One region of the Variovorax defluvii genome, then DNA from elsewhere that is predicted to be linked to it. Evidence: predicted binding sites of a transcription regulator. Region 1 holds the regulator's gene; the other holds the start of a gene.
What was found. The regulator HrcA, encoded in region 1, represses chaperone genes, less so after heat shock. The targets are predictions, from matches to a motif close to TTAGCACTCNNNNNNNNNGAGTGCTAA.

Region 1 (8,472 bases):
CGAAGCCAGGGATTGCATGTCGAAATTGGCGCTGGCATCGCGACCGCTCACCAGCTCGATCGACACCTCGTCCGCATCGGGCATGAGGATCGGCCGGTTCGACAGCGAATGGGGTGCGATCGGCACCATCACCCATCCTGGCACCGCTGGATGCATCAGAGGCCCGCCGGCGGAGAGCGCATAGGCGGTGGAACCGGTGGGGGAGGCCACGATGATGCCGTCGGCACGATGATTGGCCACGAAATGGTGACCCACCGTCACCCGCAGTTCCACCATGCCCGAAGTGGCGCCGCGGTTGACGACCACGTCGTTCATGGCGAGAGCGTGGAAAACCGGTGCGCCGTCGCGCATCACCTTGGCCTGCATCAGGCTGCGGTGGTCTTCCTCGTACTCGCCCGCCAGCATGGGGGTCAGGACCGTGCGGTAGTCATTCAGCGAGATGTCGGTGATGAAGCCGAGCCGCCCGCGGTTGATGCCGATCAGGGGCAGCCCGTAGCAGGCCAACTGGCGCCCGATGCCGAGCATGGTGCCGTCGCCGCCGACCACCAGGCCCAGGTCGCACTGGCGGCCGATCTCCTCGACGGTCAGGGCCGCGCGGCGGGTCTGCGGGGGCTGGCTGTCCGGCGCCTGCTCGACGACGACCTCGCAGCCCTGCGATTCCAGGAAGGCGCCGATTTCCTCCATGGTCTCATCCTGCGCACCGGCCTGCGCTCGCCCGCCCGCGGGCTGGTACTTGCCGATCAATGCCACGCGCCGGAAGCTAGATGTCATTCGTAAATTACAACACTAAAATCTTTCAATGCTGGACGAACGCGCCAAGTTGCTGCTCAAGACTCTGGTCGAGCGCTACATTGCCGAGGGGCAACCCGTAGGCTCCAGGACGCTGTCCCGGGCCTCGGGTCTGGAGCTGTCACCCGCGACCATTCGCAACGTCATGTCCGACCTCGAAGCGCTCGGACTGATCGCCAGTCCACATACGTCCGCCGGCAGGGTGCCGACAGCGCGTGGCTACCGGTTGTTCGTCGACACCATGCTGACGGCGCAGCGTGAGGACTTCACCGCGCCCAGTATCGCGCCGGACCAGCCTCAGAAGGTGATCGCCAACGCGGCCACGCTGTTGTCCAACCTTTCCCAGTTCGTCGGTGTCGTGATGGCGCCCCGCCGCGCATCGGTGTTCCGGCAGATCGAGTTTCTGCGGCTGTCGGAGCGCCGTTTGCTGGTGATCATCGTGTCACCCGACGGGGACGTGCAGAACCGCGTCATCTTTCCCGAGGTCGACTATTCGCAGTCGCAACTGGTGGAAGCCTCGAACTACATCAACTCGCACTTCGCGGGCCTGTCGATCGAGCAGGTACGAGACCGCCTGCAGTCCGAGATCGAGCAGTTGCGGGGCGAGATCGCGGCGCTCATGCAGGCGGCCGTGCAGGTCAGCTCCGAGGTCATGACCGAGGCGCAGGACGAAGTCGTGATCGCAGGCGAGCGCAACTTGCTGTCCGTCACCGACTTTTCCAGCGACATGAGTCACCTGCGCCGCGCCTTCGACCTGTTCGAGCAAAAGGCCCAGTTGCTGCGTCTGCTCGACGTCTCGAGCCAGGCGGAGGGCGTGCGCATCTTCATCGGTGGTGAGAGCCAGGTCGTGCCTTTCGAGGACCTTTCCATCGTGAGTGCGAACTACGAGGTGGACGGCGAAGTGGTCGGCACGCTCGGCGTCATCGGGCCGACGCGGATGCACTACGACCGGATGATCCAGATCGTGGACATCACGTCGCGGCTGGTTTCCAACGCTTTGTCGCACCGCAAGTAGAGCCGCGACGCCGCCCACTAGAATCCCGCCAGCGTGGGCCGTTAGCTCAGTTGGTTAGAGCAGCGGACTCATAATCCGTTGGTCCCTGGTTCAAGCCCAGGACGGCCTACCACCGCGCTCAGCACACGTACGAGGAGCGGCCCGCATAAGCGTGCTATACTCGCAAGCTGTGCGGCTGTAGCTCAGTTGGATAGAGTACTTGGCTACGAACCAAGGGGTCGTGGGTTCGAATCCTGCCAGCCGCGCCATCATCAGGAAAGCCTGCAACGAAAGTTGCAGGCTTTTTTCCTTTGGAGCGTGTGGCGATGAGCAAGGCATTCACCAAAGAAAGCGATGCAGACGACGACGATGCCGAACCGGGCAGTGCGCCGCCCTTGCCTGCTGGCGGCAAGAACTACATCACTCCCCAGGGGTATGCGCGTTTGCGGGCCGAGTTGATCGATCTGATGGACGTGGAGCGACCCAAGGTGGTCGAAGCGGTTCATTGGGCCGCCAAGAACGGCGACCGGTCGGAGAACGGCGACTATCTCTATGGGAAGAAGCGGCTGCGCGAGATCGATCGGCGCATTCGCTTTCTAACCAAGCGGCTGGAGATCGCGGAGGTGACTGATCCCGCCGTTCATCATGGGCGCGACCAGATCTTTTTCGGCGCCACGGTGCGCTATGCCGACGAAACAGGCGACGAGCGCGAACTGACCATCATGGGCATCGACGAGGCCGACAGTGCGCACGGCCAGGTGAGCTGGATCTCGCCGATCGCGCGAGCCCTGCTGAAGCAGCGCGAAGGCGACGTGGTCAGGCTCGCCACGCCCGGGGGCGTGCACGACATCGAGATTCTGTCGGTGAGTTACCCACCGCCGGTCGGCTGAACCAGGCTCAGAGCGCCGGCACGGTGCGTGCCGCCGCGAGAACCGAGGGCGTGCGGCGCGCGGCCCGCAGGACCGCCTCGAGATGGGCGCGGTCCCGAACCGCGATCACGAATCGAAGATCGGTGGAGTCCTGAGGTGTCTCGTCGGCCATTTCCACGTGCGTGATGTCGGCTTCCGCGTCAGCGAGGGTGGACGCCACGCGCGCCAGGACCCCTTTGTCGTTGCGGACCGTGATGACCACGCCCGTCTCGAAGGTCCGCACCGGTTCATCCGCCCACTCGACGGCGAAGAATCGCTCGCTGTCCTTGTGCCGCAGGCGCTGGCCGACGCCACAAGACTCCGTGTGCACGACCAGGCCTTCACCGTGGCCCAGGTATCCCACGATCGGGTCGTCCGGAATAGGCCGGCAGCACAGCGCAAAGCGGACCGAGGAGTTTTCGCTGCCGTCCAGCGTGACCGCGCCCTGCGAGACGGCTTCGTGCGCCGTGAAGCGCTCGCGGCTGAGCATCAGGGCATCGGGCTTTTCGCCGCGTTCGGCCAAGAGCGCCATCAGCCGCTTGGCCACGATGCTGGCGATGCGCTTGCCCAGGCCGATATCGGTGAGAAGTTCCGAGCGCGTCCGGTTGCCCGTGAAGCGCAGCAGCTTTTCCCAGATCTGCTGATGTTCTTCGTCGTCGCCCGGCAGTTTGCCCAGGCCTTCGGCGCGCAGCGCTTGGGCCAGCAATTTCTCGCCCAGACCCTCGGACTCGGCATGGGCCAGTGTCTTGAGGTAGTGGCGGATCTTCGAGCGCGCGCGGCCGGTGCGCACGAAGCCCAGCCAAGCCGGGTTGGGTGTGGACACGGGAGCCGTGATCACCTCCACCACGTCACCATTCTTGAGTTCGGTGCGAAGCGGCACCTGGTCGCCGTTGATGCGGGCGGCGGAAGTGTGGTCGCCGATGTTGCTGTGGATCGCGTAGGCGAAGTCGACCACCGTGGCGCCGCGCGGGAGGGCCAGGATCTGGCTCTTGGGCGTGAAGACGTACACCGCATCGGGAAACAGATCGACCTTCACGTGGTCCCAGAACTCGGCGGCATCGCGCGTCTCGTCCTGGATGTCGAGCAGGGATTGCAGCCACTTGGTGCCCAGGCGATCTCCCGACGGGGTACTCGGCTCTGACGCCTTGTAGAGCCAATGGGCTGCCACGCCGGACTCGGCCACCACGTGCATGGCCTCGGTGCGCAGCTGGAATTCGACGCTGACGCCCGCCGGCCCCACCAGCGTGGTGTGAAGGGACTGGTAGCCGTTGAGTTTCGCGATCGCGATGTGATCCTTGAACTTGCCGGGCAGCGGCTTGTACATCTGGTGCAGGATGCCCAGGCCCGTGTAGCAGGCGATCACCGACGGCACGATCAATCGGAAGCCGTAGATGTCGGTCACCTGGGCGAAGCTCAAGTGCTTTTCTTCCATCTTGCGGTAAATGGAATAGAGCGTCTTTTCCCGACCGGCGATCCGCACGCTCATGTTGGCTGCGGCGAAGGCGGCTTCCAGCTCCTGCTGCACTTTCTGGATCAGGTCGCGGCGCCGGCCGCGGGCCTTGGCGACGGCCTTGGCAAGGATCGCGTAGCGCCAGGGTCGAAGGTGGCGGAAGGAGAGATCCTGCAGTTCCCGGTAGGTCTGGTTGAGGCCGAGCCGATGCGCGATGGGCGCGTAGATATCCAGGGTTTCGCGAGAGATGCGCGCCCATTTTTCCCGCGGGGCATCTTCCAGGGTGCGCATGTTGTGTGTGCGGTCCGCCAGCTTGACCAGGATGACACGGACGTCGCGCGCCATCGCCAGCAGCATCTTGCGGAAGGACTCTGCCTGATTCTCCTCGCGCGTGTTGAAGCGCAGCTTGTCCAGCTTGGTGAGGCCATCCACCAGCTCCGCGACGGGCGCGCCGAAGCGCTCGATCAGTTCTGCCTTGGTGACGCCGCAGTCCTCGATCGCGTCGTGCAGCAGGGCGGCCATCAGCGCCTGGGCATCGAGCTTCCATTCCGCGCACTGCGCGGCGACCGCGATCGGGTGGGTGATGTAGGGCTCGCCGCTGTTGCGCAACTGGCCCAGGTGGGCTTCGTCCGCGAAGCGGTAGGCGCGCCGGACCTGCTCCACGTCTTCTGGGCTCAAGTAATCGAGCCGATCGGTCAACGCGGCAAAGCTGGCCGCGGCCGCGTTCAACGCCGCCGGGCTGGGCCGTGGCGCGCCATTGGGGGCGCCGGACGGGGACTTGACAACCGCGCTCATGTTTGTCACTTTAGCTCGGCCGCCGGTTCGATGTGTTTATGCAACAAAAAAGCACCGCCCTGCGGTGCCTTTTTGTTGCAGCTGTGCGTCAGCTCAGCCGGGGACTTTTTTCAGCATCTCCAGGCCGATCTTGCCTTCGGCAATTTCGCGCAAGGCCGTCACGCCGGGCTTGTTCTTGCTCTCGATCTTCGGGGCGTGGCCCTGGCTCAGCATGCGCGCACGGTAGGTGGCGGCCAGGACGAGCTGGAAGCGGTTGGGGATGTGCTCGAGGCAGTCTTCGACGGTGATGCGGGCCATGGATATCTTTCGGCGAACGGAATCAAGGGATGTTCAGGGCGGCGAAGGTGTCGGCACGGGCGCGGCGCTGTGCGGAATACCGAAGCCGCTGAGCGTGGACGATCGCTTTGAGGTCGAAAAGTGCGCGCTCAAATAACTCGTTGATTATAACGAAGTCGAACTCGCTGGCGCGCGCCATCTCTTCGGCGGCGTTCTGCAGCCGAAGTTCGATGACCTCGGCGCTGTCTTCCCCGCGCCGCTCCAGCCGGGAACGCAGTTCCTCCCAGCTCGGGGGCAGGATGAAGATGGTTACTGCATTCGCGAAAGTCTGGCGGATCTGGGTGGCGCCCTGGAAATCGATCTCGAGGATGACGTCGGCGCCCGTGGTGATCCGATCCTCGATCGCCTTCTTGGAAGTGCCATAGCGCTGCCCGTGGACATGGGCCCACTCGACGAAAGCGTCGGCCGCGATCATGGCGTCGAACTCGGCATGCGGCACGAAGAAGTACTCGCGCCCATGCTTTTCCTGGCCGCGCGGCGGCCGGGTGGTGTGCGACACCGAGGGCTGCACCGCCGAGTCGAGCTCCATCAGTGCCTTGACCAGGCTCGACTTGCCGGCACCGCTGGGCGCGGCGACCACGAAAATATTGCCGGGGTAATCCATTCGCTGCTTCCCTGTCATTCGATGTTCTGGACTTGCTCTCGCATCTGCTCGATCAGGACTTTCATGTCCACCCCGATGCGGGTGAGTTCGAGCGTGGCCGATTTCGAGCCCAGCGTGTTCGCCTCGCGGTGCAGTTCCTGGATCAGGAAGTCGAGACGTTTGCCGATCTCGCCCCCTTTCTTCACCAGGCGTTCGATCTCGTCCAGATGCGACCCCAGCCGCGTGAGCTCCTCCGCCACGTCGATGCGGATCGCGAAGGCGGTGGCTTCTGTCAGCGCGCGGTCCTGTGCTGCGTCGGGGGGGGTGCCGCCGCTCGCGCCCATGGCTTCCTGCCAGCGTTCCAGGAAGCGGCTGCGCTGCTGCTCGACCAACTGCGGGACCAGCGGCAGGGCCTGCGCCACCAGGCCACGCAGCAGCGCCAGGTGGTCCAGCAGCATCTTCGCGAGGCGTCCTCCCTCGCGCTCCCGCGCCGCGACCAGATCCTCGAGCGTCTTCGCGGCCAGGTCCGACAGATCGGGGCCCCAGTCATTCCTCGTGCTCGTGTCGCCAGCCGCCAGGCGCAGGACATCGGCCACGCTCAGCTCGCGTGCGCCGGGTAGCCAGGCGCGGATGTGGTCCTGCACCCCGTTGAGCCGCTGCAGCAGCTTGGACGACGGATCGGCAATGGCGGCGGCTCCGCTGCTATCGATCGCCGCGCGCAGTTCGACCTTGCCGCGCTTGAGGCGCGCCGTCAGCAGCTCCCGCAACGTGGGCTCGTGCTGGCGAAGCTCTTCCGGGAGCTTGAAAGTAAGGTCGAGAAAACGGCTATTGACCGAACGGATTTCGACCCCGAGCCGGCCTGCGGCCGCGGCCTTGATGTCGGCCTCCGGGGGGCCGCCGGCCGGGCCGCTCTGGCCGCTGGCATAGCCGGTCATGCTGTAAACTGGCATTGCGCCTCGCTCTTGATTTCGTGTCCACGCACCGAGACGACGGCATCGCCTTCGCTTGCCGCACCCCTGTCTTCGGGCGAAACTCCCGGATTATGTCAAAGGTCAAACCTTCGCCCTTGCTGCCTGACACGGTCATCGGCGGATACCGCATCGTGCGTCGTATCTCCGCAGGCGGCTTCGGTGTCGTCTATCTCGCCGTCGACCATTCGGGGCAGCAGGTGGCGATCAAGGAATACCTTCCCTCGTCACTCGCCACCCGCGGCACCGGCGAACTCGCGCCGCAGGTGCCGCCCGAGAAGCTGTCGTTGTACCGCCTGGGGCTGAAGAGTTTCTTCGAGGAGGGGCGGTCTCTCGCGCAAATCTCCCATGCATCGGTCGTCAGCGTGCTCAACTTCTTTCGCGAGAACGAGACCGTCTACATGGTGATGAACTACCTGGAGGGCGCGACCCTGCAGGACTTCATCGTCACCGCACGCGACCTCAAGAAGCAGAAGGTCTTCCGCGAATCCACCATCCGTTCGCTTTTCGACGAGATCCTCCGGGGGCTGCGGATCGTGCACCAGCACAAGATGCTGCACCTGGACATCAAGCCCGCCAACATCTTTGTCACCGACGACGACCGCGCCGTGATGATCGACTTCGGCGCCGCGCGCGAGGTGCTCTCCAAGGAGGGCAACTTCATCCGCCCGATGTACACGCCCGGCTTCGCAGCCCCCGAGATGTACCGTCGCGATTCCTCCATGGGCCCATGGACCGACATCTACGCCATCGGCGCGTGCATCTACGCCTGCATGCAGGGCTATCCCCCCAACGACGCGCCCCAGCGAATCGAAAAGGACCGCCTCGGCCTCTCCCTTTCCCGCCTGCGCGGGATCTATTCCGACAACCTCATCGAGGTGGTGGAGTGGTGCATGTCGCTCGATCCGCTCTCGCGTCCCCAATCCGTCTTCGCGCTGCAGAAGGAATTGAGCCGCGAAGGCGAGCGCCGCTACACCAAGCTCACCGTGAGCGAGAAGGTGCGCCTTTCGATCGACAACATGCGTTCGTTCGAGAAGAAGGGCCTGCCCAAGGCCGCAGCCCCAACCACACGCCCCGCATGACCACCCTCTTTGCTTCCCGCTTCGGATGTCCGCTCTCCCTGCCAGGGAGGCTCAGCGCCCTTCAGGCCGCGTGGGGCGCGCCGTGAAGTTTTCCGTCTTCCAGGTCAGCCGCAAAGGCGGTCGGCTCAAGAACGAAGACCGCATGGGCTACTGCTACACGCGCGAGTCGGGTCTGTTCGTGCTGGCCGATGGCATGGGCGGGCATCCCGAAGGCGAGGTCGCGGCGCAGATGGCGCTGCAGACCATCGCGGCGCTTTACCAGCGCGATGCGCGGCCGCTGCTCAAGGACGTCAAGGCCTTCCTCACCTCCGCGGTGATGGCGGCGCACCAGCAGATCATGCGCTATGCGGGCAACAAGGGCATGCTGGACACCCCGCGCACCACGGTGGTGGCGGCCGTGATCCAGGGCAATGCCGCGACCTGGATCCACTGCGGCGATTCCCGCCTGTACGTGATACGCGACGGTGCGCTGCTCACGCGCACGCGCGACCATTCCCATGCCGAGCGCCCACGACCCGGCGGCGCCAACGAAGTCGTCAACCGCAACCTGCTGCTGACCTGCCTCGG
Region 2 (8,472 bases), on a different contig from region 1:
CGCCGGGCTGGATGCCTCCACCGCCGGGCTGCTGGCACGGCTGCGGTAGTCATCAGCGAACGGCGAACGGCCCTTTATGATGGCCCCGGGAGTTTTCCCGTGGGACTATCAAGAGGAGTTGTTCGATGAATTTTCAAGAAGCCGTCAAGACCTGCTTCAGCAAATACGTGGACTTCAGCGGCCGCGCCTCGCGGTCCGAGTACTGGTGGTTCGTGCTGGCCTACGTGATCGCCGCGATCGTGGCCGGTCTCATTCACGAGGCGGTCTATGGCCTCGTCGTCCTCGCATTCCTGCTGCCCCTGCTGTCGGCCGGGGCGCGCCGCCTGCACGACATCGGCAAGAGCGGCTGGTGGCTGCTGCTGGGGCTGATTCCGCTGGTCAACCTCGTGCTGCTCTATTTCACCGTGCAGCCCAGCCAGGCGGAGAGCAATGAGTACGGATCGCCGCCGCTCGCCACCGCGGCTTGACCCTTTTCTTGCGCCACATAAAAAAACCCGCGGCTTGCGCCGCGGGTTTTTTGTTGGCCGAGGGCCGGGCTTCTTACATGCCCATGCCGCCCATGCCACCCATGCCGCCCATGTCGGGCATGCCGCCGCCGGCAGGCGCGTCGTCCTTCGGCGCTTCGGCGACCATGGCTTCGGTCGTCAGCAGCAGGGAGGCCACCGAAGCGGCGTTCTGCAGCGCAGTGCGGGTCACCTTGGTCGGATCGAGAATGCCCAGTTCGAGCATGTCGCCGTAGCTGTCGTTCTGCGCATTGAAGCCGTAGTTGCCCTTGCCGGCCAGCACGTTGTTCACCACCACGCTGGCTTCGCCGCCGGCGTTGTTGACGATCTCGCGCAGCGGCGATTCGACGGCCTTGAGCACCAGCTTGATGCCGGCGTCCTGGTCGGCGTTGTCACCCTTGAGCTTGTCGCCCACGGCCTGCTTGGCACGCAGCAGCGCCACGCCGCCGCCGGCCACCACGCCTTCTTCCACTGCAGCGCGGGTGGCGTGCAGGGCGTCTTCGACGCGGGCCTTCTTTTCCTTCATCTCGACTTCGGTCGCGGCACCGACCTTGATCACGGCCACGCCGCCGGCCAGCTTGGCCACGCGCTCTTGCAGCTTCTCGCGGTCGTAGTCGCTGGTGGCTTCCTCGATCTGCACGCGAATCTGCTTCACGCGGGCTTCGATGTCGGCGTTGGCGCCGGCGCCGTCGATGATGATGGTGTTTTCCTTGCCCACTTCGATGCGCTTGGCCTGGCCGAGGTCAGCCAGCGTCACCTTCTCGAGGGTCAGGCCCACTTCTTCCGCGATGACCTTGCCGCCCGTCAGGATGGCGATGTCTTCCAGCATGGCCTTGCGGCGGTCGCCGAAGCCAGGCGCCTTGACGGCCACGACCTTCAGGATGCCACGGATGGTGTTCACCACCAGGGTCGCGAGGGCTTCGCCTTCGACTTCCTCGGCGACGACCAGCAGCGGACGGCCGGCCTTGGCGACTTGCTCCAGCGTGGGCAGCAGGTCGCGGATGTTGCTGATCTTCTTGTCGAACAGCAGCACGAAGGGGTTTTCGAGGATCGCGCTCTGCTTGTCGGGGTTGTTGATGAAGTAGGGCGACAGGTAGCCGCGGTCGAACTGCATGCCCTCGACCACGTCCAGCTCGCTCTCGAGCGACTTGCCGTCCTCGACGGTGATCACGCCTTCCTTGCCGACCTTGTCCATGGCGTCGGCAATGATCTTGCCGATGGTCTCGTCGCTGTTGGCCGAGATCGAGCCGACCTGCGCGATTTCCTTCGAAGTGGTGGTGGCCTTCGAGGCCTTCTTCAGCTCTTCGACCAGGGCAGTCACCGCCTTGTCGATGCCGCGCTTCAGGTCCATCGGATTGATGCCGGCGGCCACGTACTTGAAGCCTTCGCGAACGATGGCCTGGGCCAGCACGGTCGCGGTGGTGGTGCCGTCACCGGCGTTGTCGGAGGTCTTGGAGGCGACTTCCTTCACGAGCTGGGCGCCCATGTTCTGGAGCTTGTCCTTGAGCTCGATTTCCTTGGCGACGGACACGCCGTCCTTGGTCACGGTGGGAGCGCCGAAGGATCGCTCGAGCACCACGTTGCGGCCCTTGGGGCCCAGGGTCACCTTGACCGCGTTGGCCAGGATGTTCACGCCTTCGACCATGCGTGCACGGGCTTCGCCGCCGAACACTACGTCTTTTGCTGCCATGAGATATCTCCGAAAAAAATGTGGATCTAGTCAGTGGGGGACAGAGCAGCGGGCCGCTGTGCGCTCGCCGCGTCTGCCCCGAAGAATCACTTCGCTTCGACGACCGCGAACAGGTCGTCTTCCTTCATGACCAGCAGCTCGTCGCCATCGACCTTCACGGTCTGGCCGCTGTACTTGCCGAACAGGACGCGGTCGCCGACCTTGACGCTCATGGCCGACAATTCGCCCTTGTCGTTCTTCTTGCCCGGGCCCACCGCCAGCACCTCGCCCTGATCGGGCTTTTCGGCGGCGTTGTCGGGGATCACGATGCCCGAGGCGGTCTTGGTTTCGCTTTCAATGCGCTTGACGATCACGCGATCGGCCAAAGGACGAAGTTTCATTGCATCTCCTGAATAGAAACGGGGTTGTTTGGACGCCGGCTCTTGAGTGCCGGCTGACCATCCACTGGAAGCGGTGTTGTTAGCACTCCTCTTCAGCGAGTGCTAATCATAAGGGCAAATCTGACGCTTTCAAGAGCCAACGGCCGATGGTTCCGCGACGCTTTCGCGTTCGGTCGGCCAGTCCGCGCCCTGCACGGCCAGCAGACCGGAACGCCCTGGCACGCGGCCCAGCCCGATCCTGTGACGAGGCAGGGCCGATGCCGGATCCCGATGAAGGCGCTCCAACGCGACCAGTTCGTGCCCCTGGGCCTGCCAGCCGGCGAGCAGGCGTTCGAACACCGGGCGCAGCTTCTGGCCTTCGAGTTCGGCATGCAGGGTGTAGACCTGGTCCCGCGCGCTGCGCTCGGTCCGTTCCAGAAGATGACGATGGACGTTCCCTTCGTCGAGTCCATCCAGGCCGATGAGCTCGTCGAGCGTCGGGAGGGTGGTCGGGTACTGCGGTGGCCCCATCACCGTGCCGTCGTCGGCCACCGGCATGAAGGGATGGGTGCCGCGCGTGTCCGACGCGAATTCGACGCCCAGTGTCGCCTGGGCGCGTGCGGCTGCCGCGTTGAATTGCCAACCCGCGGCGCCGTGCAGCCGCGCGGGCTCGCCGAAAACTTCGGCATGGCGTGCCAGGGCACGGCGCATCTCGCGTTCGGCCCAGGCGGCATCGCGGCTGAGCAACTGGTCCTGCCAGCGCACATGGTCCCAGCAGTGCACGCCGACCTCGAAGCCGGCATCGCGCACGCTGCGCAGCGTGGACGCCTCCCGCCGCCCGATGTCCGGGCCTGGCAGCAGCACGCCGTACAAGAGGGTGCGCAGGCCATAGTGCTCGAGCACCGAGGTGCGTGCCACTTTGCCGATGAAACCGGGGCGCAGCACGCGAAGGATGGCACGGCCTGTGTGGTCCGGTCCCAGACTGAAAAGGAAGCTCGCGCCGCAGTGCCGGCTCTCCAGCAACTGCACCAGGGCCGGCACGCCCTCGCGTGTCCCGCGCCAGGTGTCGACGTCGACCTTCAGGGCGATCCGCGCCACGGGCTTAAGCCACCAGGTCGGCGGCGGCCGCGGCGTGGTCGCGGTAATAGGCGAACATTTCGCGCAGGGCCTCCTGCATGCCGACGCGTGGCTGCCAACGCAGGTCGTCCATGGTGCGGCGGATGTCGGGCACGCGGTGCAGCACGTCCTGGTAGCCGCTGCCGTAATAGTCCGCCGAGGCGACGTCGATCAGCTCGACCGAGGCCGCGGCTTCCTGGTACTCGGGCAGGGTGCTCGCGAGGTCGAGCATCATCCGGGCCAGTGCGCGGATCGAATGGTTGTTGTGCGGGTTGCCGATGTTGTAGATCTTGCCATCGGCGATGCCGCCCTCGTTCGCGATGATCTTCACGAGGGCGTCGATGCCGTCGTCCACGTAGGTGAACGCGCGCTGCTGGCGGCCGCCGTCGACCAGCCGGATCGGTTCCCCCCGCACGATGTGGCCGAGGAACTGGGTGAGCACGCGGCTGGAGCCTTCCTTTGGCGCGTGGATGCTGTCGAGCCCCGGCCCGATCCAGTTGAAGGGGCGGAACAGGGTGTAGCGCAGACCTTCCTGCTGGCCGTAGGCGTGGATCACGCGGTCCATCAGCTGCTTGGCGCAGGCGTAGATCCAGCGCGGCTTGTTGATCGGACCGTAGACCAGGTTGGATGCGTCCGGGTCGAACTGGTCGTCGGTGCACATCCCATAGACCTCGCTGGTGGAGGGGAAGACCACACGCTTGCGGTAGCGCAGGCACTGTCGCACGATGGGCAGGTTGGCTTCGAAGTCGAGCTCGAAAACGCGCAGCGGCTCGCGCACGTAGGTGGCCGGCGTCGCGATGGCCACCAGCGGCAGCACCACGTCGCATTTCTTGACGTGGTATTCGATCCATTCCTTGTTGATGGTGATGTCACCCTCGAAGAAGTGGAAGCGCGGATTCGACATCCAGGGCTCGACGCGGTCCGACAGCATGTCCATGCCGTACACCTGCCAGTCGGTGCGCTCCATGATCTGGCGCGTGAGGTGGTGGCCGATGAAGCCGTTGACGCCGAGGATGAGGACTTTGAGCATGGCGGTGATCGTCCGAAGAAGTGATGGAGTTCAGGTGTCGGCTGCGACCCAGCGGCCGGCGTGGAGGGCCTCGAAGCATCCGGCGTCGAGTGGCTGCGCATCGCCGTCGCGCCGAGCCGCAAGCACCTTCAAGGCGCTGCCGTCGGCCGCGATGAGCCACAGCGCGGCTCCGTCGCTCACCAGCCGCAGCCCGCTGCCGGGCATGCTGCCGGGTGTCCTGGCATGCTGGGTGCGTTCGATGAAGACGCGCCGGCCGTGCAATTGCAGGAAGGCCGGTGGGTAGGGCGGGGCGAGCGCGCGTACCAGGTCGTGGATCTGCCGCGCGTCCGCGTCGGCGGGAATGCGGCCGTCCTCGGGCCGGCGCCCGCCGAAGTAGCGGCCTTGCGACAGGTCCTGCATCCATTCCAGCGCGCTGCCGGCGATCAACTCGGGCAGGCTGCGCGCGAGTACGATTTCGGCCGCCACGGTCACCTTGCCGAATACCTCGTGCGCCGTGTCGTCGGACAGGATGGGTACCGCGAGCTGGTCGACGATCGGACCGTTGTCGGGCTTCTCGTTCATGCGGTGCAGCGTGGCCCCGGTCTCGTGCTCGCCGTGGAGCACGGCCCAGTTCACCGGTGCGCGGCCGCGGTAGCGCGGCAGCAGCGAGCCGTGCATGTTGTAGGCGCCGCGGCGCGGCACTTGCAGCCAGTCCGGCTTGAGCATCTTCCGGTAGTAGAAGGAGAAGAGGAAGTCCGGCTCGGCCGCCCGCGCGGCGGCCAGCAACGCCGGGTCGTGCGGATCTTCCGGCGCCTCACAGCGCAGGCCGTACTCGGCCGCCACGGCCGCGACGCTGCCGAACCAGATGGTCTCGCCCGCCGCATCGGCATGGGTCACGACCAGCGGGACCTCGACGCCCGCGTCGAGCAGGACGCGCAGGCAGCGCACGCCGACGTCGTGGTAAGCGAAAACGACGGCGCGAGCGGGACGGCCGATGGCGTTCGCGCCGCTCATCGCTCCTGCTCCAGGATCGCGCGGACCTGGTAGCGCGGCCGCGCCCGCACCTCCTCGTAGATGCGGCCGATGTATTCGCCCAGGAGGCCGATGCCGAAGAGGGCCAGGCCGACCAGCAGGAACAGCAGCGCGAACAGGGTGAAGAGGCCGCCTTCCTCGGGGCCGAGCAGCAGGCGCCGCCCGGCCAGGAGCACGAACAATGCACCGGAGAGCAGCGAGACCACGAAGCCCAGCATGGAGAAGGCCTGCAGCGGCATCACCGAGAAGCCGGTGATGAGGTCGAAGTTCAGGCGGATGAGCCGGTACAGCGAGTACTTGGACTCGCCCGCATGGCGAGCCTCGTGGCCCACCACCACCTCCACCGGGTTCCTGGCGAAGTGGTAGGCCAGCGCGGGGATGAACGTGTTCATCTCGTTGCACCGGTTGATGAGTTGCACGATTTCCCGGCTGTAGCCGCGCATCATGCAGCCCTGGTCGGTCATCGCGATGCCGGTGATGCGGTGGCGCAGACGGTTCATCGCGCGCGACGCCCAGTCGCGCCAGGCTGCATCCTGCCGGTCCCGACGGATGGACCCCACGTAGTCGTGGCCGCTGTCCATGGCCTGGATCAGCAGGCGGATGTCCTCGGGCGGGTTCTGCAGGTCGGCGTCGAGCGTGACCACGCGCGCGCCGCGGCAGTGCTCGAAGCCTGCAAGGATCGCCCGGTGCTGGCCGAAGTTGCCGTTCAACAGGATCACGCGCGTGACCTCGGGCCGGCGCTCGAACTGCCCGGCCAGCAGCGCGGCCGAGCGGTCGCGGCTGCCGTCGTCGATGAACACCACTTCGTAGTCGAGGCCCAGCGCATCCAGCGCCGGGTACAGCCGCCCGAAGAGTGCGGGCAGGCCCGGCTCTTCGTTGTAGACGGGGATCACGATACTGAGCGCTGGACCTGCAGACCGCTCGAGCGGCGGCGCGCTCGCGAGGGTAGGGGCGTCGTTGATCTTCATCGGTGTACGCTTTCAGCGCAGTGCCGCGACCGTCGCGGCCACCGCGCGGCACACGCGGTCCACGTCCGCGTCGGCCATGGCAGGGAACAGTGGCAGGGTCACGGTGCGCGCGCCGATGTCCTCGGCGACCGGGAAGTCGCCGGGCCCATGGCCACGCTGCCGGAACAGCGAGAACAGATGCATGGCCGGGTAGTGCACGCCGACGCCGATGCCATGTTCCCGCATGGCAGTGATGAAGTCGCCGCGGCGCGGCGCGATCGTTCTCGGCAGCAGCGGCTGGAACATGTGCCAGTTGCCGTGCTCGGCGGCGTCGGCCGACGGCAGTTCGAAACCCAGCGAGCGGTCCCAGCGGGCGAGGTAGCGCTCGGCCAGTGCGCGGCGGCGCGCGGTGAAAGCGTCGACCTGGCGCAGTTGCCCGAGGCCGATGGCGGCGGCCACGTCGGTCAGGTTGGCCTTGTCACCCCAAGCCTCGACATCCATGGTGCCGTCCGGCAAACGGGTCACGCCCTGCAGCCTGAGTTTCTCGAAGCGGCGCGCTTCCACTTCGTTGTTGAGCACCAGGCAGCCGCCCTCCGCCGTGGTGAGGTTCTTGTTGGCGTGAAAGCTGAACGCTACCAGGTCCCCAAAGCTGCCGATCTCGCGGCCTGCCCAACGGGCGCCAAAGGACTGGGCAGCATCTTCGATCACACGCAGACCATGGCGCCGCGCGATGGCGTCGAGGCGCTCGCGGTCGACCGGCAGCCCGGCCAGGTCGACCGGGATGAGCGCCCGCGTGCGCGGCGTGATGGCATGTTCGACCTGGTCGAGGTCGAGGTTGCGGCTGGTGGCCTCGACGTCCACGAACACGGGCTCGGCGCCGACGGCCAGCACCACGTTGGCGGTCGCGACCCAGCTCAGTGGGGTGGTGATCACCTCGTCGCCCGGACCGATGCCGCACAGGCGTAACGCGAGTTCCAGCGCGGCGGTGCCCGAGTTGACCAGCCGCACCGGCCGGCCGCCGAAGCGCTGCGAGAGGGCGGACTCCAGGGCCTGGCAGCGCGGTCCGGTGGTGATCCAGCCCGAGCGCAGTACCTCGCCGACATCGGCGATGGTGCGCTCGTCGATGGACGGGCGGGTGAAGGGCAGGAAGGGTGTCGGATTCATGGTTTGACGACGACGACACGACGCGGGTCGTGGAAGACGATGCGCATCGGCAGACCGCGGCGATGCAGTTCCACCCAGGTTGCGGCACCCATGTAGGCCGCGGCCCGCGGGGCGGCCTGCCAACGGGCGACGAATTCGTCGAGGGTGGGTATCCATTTGTCCGGCTCGCGACGCTGGCCGAGGGCGAACTCGTCCTCGTAGTCGACCAGCACCACGTTGCGCCGGAGGTAGAAGGGCAAGGTCTGGTCGTAGTCGCGCACGGCGAACACCGGCGTGTCCGGCGTGATCGACGGTGGCAGGGCGGCGGCGAGCGTCGCTGCGCTCTTGAGCTGGCCGTAGCCGTTGTGGGCTTGGAGCAGCAGGACCACTGCCAGCGCGTGCGTGACCGCCAGGCCCAGCACGGCGGCGGTGACGCGCCTGCGGCCCAGGCACCACCAGGCGAACGCGCAACCCGCCAGCACCAGGGCGGCGCCGCTGCGCAGGCCAGAGGCCAGCGGCGCCAGCACCTCGGGCGGCGCCGTGATCGAGGCGAAGCGCGCGCTCTGCGTCGAGGCCAGGGCGGCAAGGCCCCAGAGCACCGCCGGCAGCAACAGATGACGGCGCAGCGCTTCCGCTGAAGCGTCTCGCATTGCCATCGCGACCCCCAGGGACA

Region 2: the regulator HrcA is predicted to act here: its motif matches at 2,653-2,679, upstream of groES (co-chaperone GroES).

The regions. Positions count from the first base shown of each region.
Region 1 covers NZ_BAABGJ010000011.1:57,945-66,416, reverse strand. The annotation lists gene ABEA07_RS07250 (NAD kinase) at 1-771, opposite strand, end outside; gene hrcA (heat-inducible transcriptional repressor HrcA) at 800-1,804, shown strand; tRNA gene ABEA07_RS07240 (tRNA-Ile) at 1,840-1,916, shown strand; tRNA gene ABEA07_RS07235 (tRNA-Arg) at 1,976-2,052, shown strand; gene greB (transcription elongation factor GreB) at 2,110-2,673, shown strand; gene ABEA07_RS07225 (RelA/SpoT family protein) at 2,681-4,936, opposite strand; gene rpoZ (DNA-directed RNA polymerase subunit omega) at 5,030-5,233, opposite strand; gene gmk (guanylate kinase) at 5,256-5,876, opposite strand; gene ABEA07_RS07210 (YicC/YloC family endoribonuclease) at 5,891-6,805, opposite strand; gene ABEA07_RS07205 (serine/threonine protein kinase) at 6,898-7,905, shown strand; gene ABEA07_RS07200 (PP2C family protein-serine/threonine phosphatase) at 7,988-8,472, shown strand, end outside.
Region 2 covers NZ_BAABGJ010000001.1:234,090-242,561, reverse strand. The annotation lists gene pgi (glucose-6-phosphate isomerase) at 1-49, shown strand, start outside; gene ABEA07_RS01170 (DUF805 domain-containing protein) at 126-467, shown strand; gene groL (chaperonin GroEL) at 541-2,193, opposite strand; gene groES (co-chaperone GroES) at 2,280-2,573, opposite strand; gene ABEA07_RS01155 (polysaccharide deacetylase family protein) at 2,703-3,650, opposite strand; gene ABEA07_RS01150 (bifunctional UDP-4-keto-pentose/UDP-xylose synthase) at 3,655-4,698, opposite strand; gene ABEA07_RS01145 (formyltransferase) at 4,729-5,691, opposite strand; gene ABEA07_RS01140 (glycosyltransferase) at 5,688-6,677, opposite strand; gene ABEA07_RS01135 (DegT/DnrJ/EryC1/StrS family aminotransferase) at 6,690-7,820, opposite strand; gene ABEA07_RS01130 (glycosyltransferase family 39 protein) at 7,817-8,472, opposite strand, start outside.